DNA from 2 places in the Labrenzia sp. VG12 genome. Region 1 is predicted to be linked to the other one. Evidence: riboswitches for the same ligand, from Rfam matches in the RefSeq annotation. Region 1 holds a riboswitch; the other holds the start of a gene.
The links. A riboswitch is a leader RNA that binds a small molecule or an ion and turns the genes downstream of it on or off. The one in region 1 is predicted to bind cobalamin.

Region 1 (3,601 bases):
TGCCGATGTCAACGGTGAAGACGCTGTCGTCGAAATCCCGGTCGCCGCCGTTGAACAGGTCCTCGAAGCCGAGCGTGATTGTACCGGCATCGGTTTTCAGAACGCCGGTCGTGTGCAGGATGCCATCCGGGTTGAGCCCGACCGTGTCGCCATAGGCGGACGTGTGGTAGGGATCTGTCTGGATCATGGTTCGCGTTCCATCCGGCGCAATGTGATAAAGGCGCGGGGCGGTGCTGTTCAGGGTTGCGACAGTTCCGTCAGCCTCCTGAAACTCCAGGGTTCCGTTTTCCAGGTCGAGCCCGGCATAGCCGCTATTGCGGCTGTAGCCGTTGGAAATGATGAAGAATGCGATCTGGTCTCCGGACTGAACGTCGAGAAATTCGCGGGACTGACCCTGAATGAGGCTTCCGCCGCTGCCCTGCAGCGAGGCGTTCTCCCAGATGAATTTCACGTCGGTGATCGTGCCGTCCTCGGCGACCTTGTAATACCCGAACGTATTTCGATACCCGGCGGTTTCGCCTTCAAAGACAACGGAGACCGGATGATCGTCGGCAATGGCGACAGAGGTTATCTGCACCAGGTTCGGACCACCGGACCCATAAAGGGTGTCATCACCATTGTTGCCATAGAGCGTATCGTCGCCGGTACCACCCCAGACCTCGTCGTTTCCGTTGTAGCCCATCATCAGGTCATCGCCGAAGCGGCCGGACATGACGTCTGAGTGTCTCGTGCCATTCAGCACGTTATCTTCATTCGTCCCGATCACGGGACGTGTTGCGGGCAAACTTGCCATTTTATACTCCCTTGCTGATGCGCGATTGCGCAATCCAGCCGGAGCGTTGCAAGGCGGACGCCATGATGCGTTGATACAAGGGGAAAAATTAAAGTAACAAATTCAATAGCTTGAATCGAGGTCTTGCTCTTTGATGTGCCGTGTCTTTTTGAAAACGCAAATGCTTTTCCGTTTTGCAAACAGGACAGGTTGTCGAAATCGGGCACGCAGGGACGGGTCATGCGCACCCGCAATCAGGGATGTGGCCGGGACTGTTTGTTGCCGGAAAGGCCCGCACTCGACGCGGCGAAACAGGACCCTTGCACGGGCGGTCCCGGTTTGTGAGCTGGGCCGCGATTGCATTTTGAGAAGGAAGGTCAGGACGCGTTTTTTCGGAACCTGTCCGCTGTTCCATCGGCAGGGTGTGGCACAGGCGAGCGGATTTGCGTCGGTTGGCGCCGGTATCTGACCACCCGGGCGATTGACAAGCGAGACCAAACGGGTCCAATTAGCAGCGTTATCGGTTCTCGAGGCCAGGACTGGCCTTGGGATTAAAAGGGAACACGGTGAGGCGTACCCAGTAGGGACCAAAACCGTGGCTGCCCCCGCAACTGTAGGCGGAGAGCCGGAACCGACTATGCCACTGGTGCTGCAAGCGCCGGGAAGGCCGGTTCAGGCATAGACCCGCGAGCCAGGAGACCTGCCGCTGATCGTCACGGCCTGCCAGGAGCAGTGCCCTGACACCGCAACCGGACGCCGGGGTGAGCGTCACGCGGTCAAGCGCCAGGTTCACTCCTCAAACGCTTCCCGCTTCCGTCCCCGACCGTCCTTTCAGTCGACCGGACCGGCACCTGCCGGTGGCCCATTGAGAGAGACGTCACATGTCACTTCGCAAGTTCGGCCTTGGAGCCCTTTGCGCAGCAACCTTGCTAAATCCCCTCGCGGCCCAGGCCCATTTTCTTCTGGCCTATACGCCGGAGGTCAACCTGGAAAAGGCCGGCGACCTGCCGCTGAAACTCATCTTCTGGCATCCGTTTGAAAACGGCCATGTCATGGACATGGAGAGCCCGCTCGAATTTTATGCCGTGCATCGCGGTGAGCGATACGACCTGAAAGACACGCTCAAGCCGATCACCTTCACCGGGCGCCAGAACGAGGCGGCGGCCTTTGACGCGATCCTGCCGGTGAAACGCAGCGGCGACTATGTGCTCGTCGTCGAGCCGGCTCCCTATTACGAAGAGAGCGAAGACATCTACATCCAGCAGATCACCAAGTCCTACGTGAACCGGAACGAGATTCCGACCGACTGGATGGAGCCACAGGGGCTTGCGACCGAAATCCTGCCGCTGAACCGCCCGACCAACATCGTTGCCGGTTCGACCTTCACCGGCCGCGTTCTGGCCGAAGGCAAGCCGGTTGCCGGAGCCGAGATCGAAATCGAATACATGGCGGCCGAACCGGACATGGCCGCGAACAAGCCGACCGAAGCGAAGGCCTCTCCGATGCCCGGCGGCGCCGTCGTCGCGATCTCCGATGCAAACGGCTACTTTACCTTCGGCATCCCGAAGGCCGGTTTCTGGGGGTTCGCAGCACTTGGTGCCGGCCCTCAAAAGGAACATGCGGGCAAGGAACTCAGCCAGGATGCGGTCATCTGGGTCCGCGCCTACGACGTCGAATAGGACGGAACCGGACGGAGGGAGAGCCGATGCATATTGTCGACGGCGCCTTGTCGACCGAAGTCGTCCTTGCCGGGTCGGTCCTGGCCGTGGGCGGTGTCGCTGTCGGGCTGCGCAGGCTGCCCATGGAGAAGATCCCGGCGGCGGGTGTTCTCAGCGCGACCTTCTTCGTGGCCTCGCTCATCCATGTGCCGATCGGTCCGTCCAGCGTCCACCTGATCCTGAATGGCCTGGCCGGGCTTGTGCTCGGCTGGGCCGCCTTTCCCGCGCTTTTTGTCGGGTTGCTGCTGCAGGCCGTGTTCTTCGGTTTCGGCGGTGTCACGGTGCTCGGCGTGAACACGCTGAACATCGCCCTGCCGGCGGTTGCGGTTTATTACATCTGCCGCCACGGGCTCACGTCCAGGTCGGACGTGGCAGCCGCGATCTGGGGCGGCATCGGCGGAGCGCTCTCCATCGTGCTGACCACCGGGATGGTCGGCCTCTCGCTGGCCTTCAGCGGCGAGGCGTTTGTTCCGGCCGCCAAGCTGGTCCTTGTCACCCACATGCCGGTCATGGCGATCGAGGGCCTTTTGACGGGCTTCGCGGTCTATCTGGCCCGCAAGGTCAAGCCGGAGCTGTTCGCCGGGTTTGAAGCATCTTCTGGAGGGGCGCGATGAAACACGCAAAGATCCTCGGCGCAGCGCTCCTGTTTTGTGCCGCCTTGGCCGGACAGCCCGCCCTGGCGCACAAGGTCATCGCCTCCGTCTTTGCCAGCGGCGAGACAATCGAGGGCGAGATCGGCTTTTCCAACGGCGACATGGCAACCGATACGCTGGTTGAGGTGTTCGACGGGGATGGCAACAAGCTCGGCGAGGTCACCACCGACGGCGACGGCTTCTTTTCGTTCAGGCCGACGCAGCGCGTCGTGCATGTGTTCAGGGCCAATCTCGGCTCCGGGCACGTGACAGAAGTGCGCATGGAGCTTGAGGAACTGCCCGACATTCCAGGGGCGCCCCAGCCCGTTACTGGGGCGAACAGCACTCCCGTTGCCGACGCGAGCGTGGCCGGCAATGTCCATGAAAACGAGACCATTGCCGTCGCTGCGGCCCCGGTGATCGTGGCGGCCCTTGAGGAAAACCGCGAATTGCTGCGCGAGATGATCCACCGCGAGGTC
Region 2 (3,601 bases), 2.9 Mb from region 1:
GAAGGGCTCCAGGGTTTCGGGCGTGACCTCTCCGCCAACCTTCATGCCGTAGTTCCAGCCCGCGAAGTAAAAGTCCGCATCTGCCCCAATCAGCACTTCCTTGGTCGGGTATTTGGCGGACAGCTCCGGCAGTTCGGCAACGCCTTCGCGCATCTCCTCGTCCAGCGTTTTCCAGCCGGAAATGCCGGTATAGCCGACCATGCTGTCACGCAGGCCAAGCACCAGCATCATTTCCGTCAGGTTGACGTCGTTGGATACAGCTGCTTTCGGCGGCGCGTCAAAGGTGACCTTGCGGTCACAGCTTTGAACGGTGGTCTGCGCAAGGGCAGCTCCCGCGTAAAGGGTTGCAGCCAGACCAAGGGCCAGACGTTTCATGTGTCTACTCCAGACTTAGAGATGAAAACTGAGATGGGGATTACGGCCGGGACCAAGTTCCTGTTGCAGGACCCGCACCGCATAGGCGTGTTCAATATGTCCCGGCGTCAGAACTTCCTCGGGCGCGCCGTGAGCGATTTGGTTGCCCTGGTGAAGCAACAGCACCTGGTCACACACTTGCGATGCCATGTTGAGATCATGCAGGCTGGTCACGATGGTGATGTTGAGGCTGCTGATCAGCGCGACGATTTCGAGCTGGTGGCGGATATCCAGGTGATTTGTCGGTTCATCCAGGATCAGCAATTGCGGCTCCTGGGCGAGCGCCCGGGCCACCATCACGCGCTGACGTTCGCCGCCTGACAAGGTGCCGAAGGAACGGCCTGCCAGGGAGAAGAGCCCCATACGGTCCAGCGCACCATCAATGATGTCAGCGTCGTGACGCCCACCACCTGCGAATCCGGAACCATGCGGACGCCGGCCCAGTGCCACGATTTCACGAACGGACAAAGCAAAATCCGTTGGTTGCTCCTGGAGGACGGCGGCAATCTGCCGGGCACTCTCGCGCGCCGACAACGACCAGATGTCCCGGCCGTTCAGATGAACGGAACCGCTGACCGGCCGGTGAAACCGGTACAGCAGTCGCAGAAGCGTGGATTTGCCGGCGCCATTGGCCCCGGCAATTCCCAGTACCTTTCCAGCCGCAAGCTCGAAACTGACATCGCTCAGGAGCCGTCTGCCCCTGCCCGGTTGCCAGCTCACGCCGCGAACGGAAAGCGTTGCACCGCTCATGAGACGGCGGCCGTATCGGCTTCGGTGACGATCATGGCCGCCGGTATCCGGGCAAGTGCCGTCCGGCGCAGCTTTCCGGGCCGTTCGCCGGAATTGCACCATCCGTCCTCAAGGGCACGGTAATGCTCCGCAAAGGCAACCAGATCATCGATATCCGTTTCCGGATCGATATCGCCAAAGAGGTAGGTCGCCTTGCCGCTGGCCCGATAGGCCACCGTACACGGCCTGGTACAGCCGGCCATGCAGGCAACACCCGAGATCTCGAAGTCGTCACCGACCACAGGCACCGCAAGCTTCAGGGCGTCCTGCAGCTTCTTGATCAGCTCGTAGCCCGGCCGGCAATTGCTGTTTTTGTGCCGGCAGGAGGTGCAGACGAAAATCTTGTGCGTTTCAGTGCTCATGCCCGGTCCCCTTTTTCGAAACAGTGGGATCGGTTTCGTTCTGCTTGGCCAGACGGTCTTGTGCTTCAGGTGCTTTCAAGGAACCTCCTGCTGCAGCACTGGAAAGAGAATCTTGTAATGTTATTACATTACGATTCTTGTTCTTTGCAAGCACGTCCTTGAAGCGGTTCGGGCACATGGCCCGGGCCGCACGTTCGCTAAGGCTGCTGGTCGGTGGTCTCTTGCGAGCAGTGGTGAAAGAGGTCTGTCTTGTGTCTGTCCGGTTCATATCGCCCTCCGCGATTGCACGGGGGCTTGTCGAACCGAATGTCACTTGAGATCAGCAGATGCTGAATTGCCATGTCACTCGCTCCTCCGGAACACCCCGTCCGGGTTGAAGTTTCAGGTGAAATGGCAGGTCTCCTGACTTGCGGGTCGCAGCTTGCCTGGTCCTTCCCGGGGGTCTCCCAGTGGCGCTTCCAGGGTCGCTCGCCGCTCACAGTTGCGGGGGCAGTCACGGATTTGGTGCCTGTTGGCTACGCCTCACCGTGTTCCCTTTTAATTCCGATCCGGCTTCGGATTCGGAAACCATCCCTTTCTTGTGACCAACAAGGGTCTTGCTGTCAATCGGGATTACGACCCGTGGTAGCGCAGAACGGACCGACGGCGGAGATCCCGCTGTTTGGCTGCCACTGGCCTTTGCTGCCCTGATGGGCCTGTCGATCCTCGTTTATGTCATTCTGGACGGTTTTGACCTCGGCGTGGGCATTCTTTTTCCGCTTGCCGAAAAGCACGAACAGGACAGAATGGTGGCGGCCATTGGACCTTTCTGGGATGCAAACGAAACCTGGCTTGTGCTTGCGGTCGGACTTTTGCTCGTCGCGTTTCCCCTCGCCCACGGTACGGTGCTGACTGCGCTCTATTTGCCGGTTGCGGTCATGTTGATCGGACTTATCCTGCGCGGCGTTGCCTTCGAGTTCCGCGCCAAAACGACCGGCAAACAGAAAACTCTTTGGGATCGTTCCTTCTACGTGGGCTCGCTTTCGGCCTCTCTTGCCCAGGGATACATGCTTGGCATTTACATCATGGGTTTGGAACAAACAGCCATCACAATGGCCTTTGGCGCACTGACTGCGCTTTGCCTGACCGCAGGCTATGGTCTGATCGGCGCCACCTGGCTGATCGTGAAAACCGACGGCCCTCTGCAAATCAAGGCCGTGTCCTGGGCGCGCCGCCGCCTTCTGGGTGTCCTCGTCGGACTATGCGCGGTGTCCGCGGCAAGTCCCCTGATCAGCGGCCGGATAATGGAAAAATGGTTTTCCTTTCCCTCGATTATCCTGCTTGCGCCGCTGCCGCTGATGTCCGGGCTCTTGATGGTTGTGCTCTGGATGGCTCTTAAACACTTGCCGGATCGGCTCGACCGGTGGAACTGGGTACCGTTCACCGCGTCTTCGTTGCTGTTTGTCCTGGCATTTGCCGGACTGGCCTATTCCTTCTATCCCTACGTGGTGCCAGAAAAACTGACCCTTTACGAAAGCGCCAGTGCACCGGAAAGCCTCTTCATCATCCTGCTTGGTGCGTTGATCGTTCTTCCGGTCATCATCGGCTACACGGTATTGGCCTATACGGTGTTTCGAGGCAAGGCGACGGATCTCAGCTATGATTGATCATCGATCGGTCTTTTGGAAAGAGAATCCGTATCTATCGAAGGCCCCCGAGACGCGCATTTAGAGGGATATCAAAGGTGCAGGTCTTCCAATTGCGTTTGACGCGCGGGATGGCCTGCATCACATGCTTGAAGTTGGACGGAACATGTTCGTCCTTCATGTATTGCAAGGGCTGCAGCATGAAGGCTTGCGATTTCCAGATCATGCGCCAGCCGAAACCGCCCAGCACCTTCCCGTCAGCGTCGATCAATCGCCCCGTCTTGCGGTCGAACCCATCTGTGTTGAGATCACTGAGCAACTCTCCGTACATCCGCATGGCATGATCGGAGCAGTTCGTTTCTTCGAGGTATTTGAGCTCTTCAACAAACGGATGGCCATTTGCAAGCCATG

Region 2: linked by a shared signal. The riboswitch ahead of CHH27_RS27595 (hypothetical protein) and the one ahead of CHH27_RS23035 (DUF4198 domain-containing protein) in region 1 are both predicted to bind cobalamin.

The regions. Positions count from the first base shown of each region.
Region 1 is NZ_CP022529.1:4,978,264-4,981,864, forward strand. Features, by position in the region: gene CHH27_RS23030 (DUF4114 domain-containing protein) at 1-793, opposite strand, end outside; cobalamin riboswitch at 1,277-1,495, shown strand; gene CHH27_RS23035 (DUF4198 domain-containing protein) at 1,654-2,451, shown strand; gene cbiM (cobalt transporter CbiM) at 2,478-3,104, shown strand; gene CHH27_RS23045 (hypothetical protein) at 3,101-3,601, shown strand, end outside.
Region 2 is NZ_CP022529.1:1,876,319-1,879,919, forward strand. Features, by position in the region: gene CHH27_RS08730 (ABC transporter substrate-binding protein) at 1-375, opposite strand, end outside; gene CHH27_RS08735 (ABC transporter ATP-binding protein) at 391-1,164, opposite strand; gene CHH27_RS08740 (DUF1636 domain-containing protein) at 1,161-1,565, opposite strand; gene CHH27_RS27595 (hypothetical protein) at 1,555-1,833, opposite strand; cobalamin riboswitch at 1,940-2,152, opposite strand; gene CHH27_RS08745 (cytochrome d ubiquinol oxidase subunit II) at 2,171-3,211, shown strand; gene CHH27_RS08750 (hypothetical protein) at 3,246-3,601, opposite strand, start outside.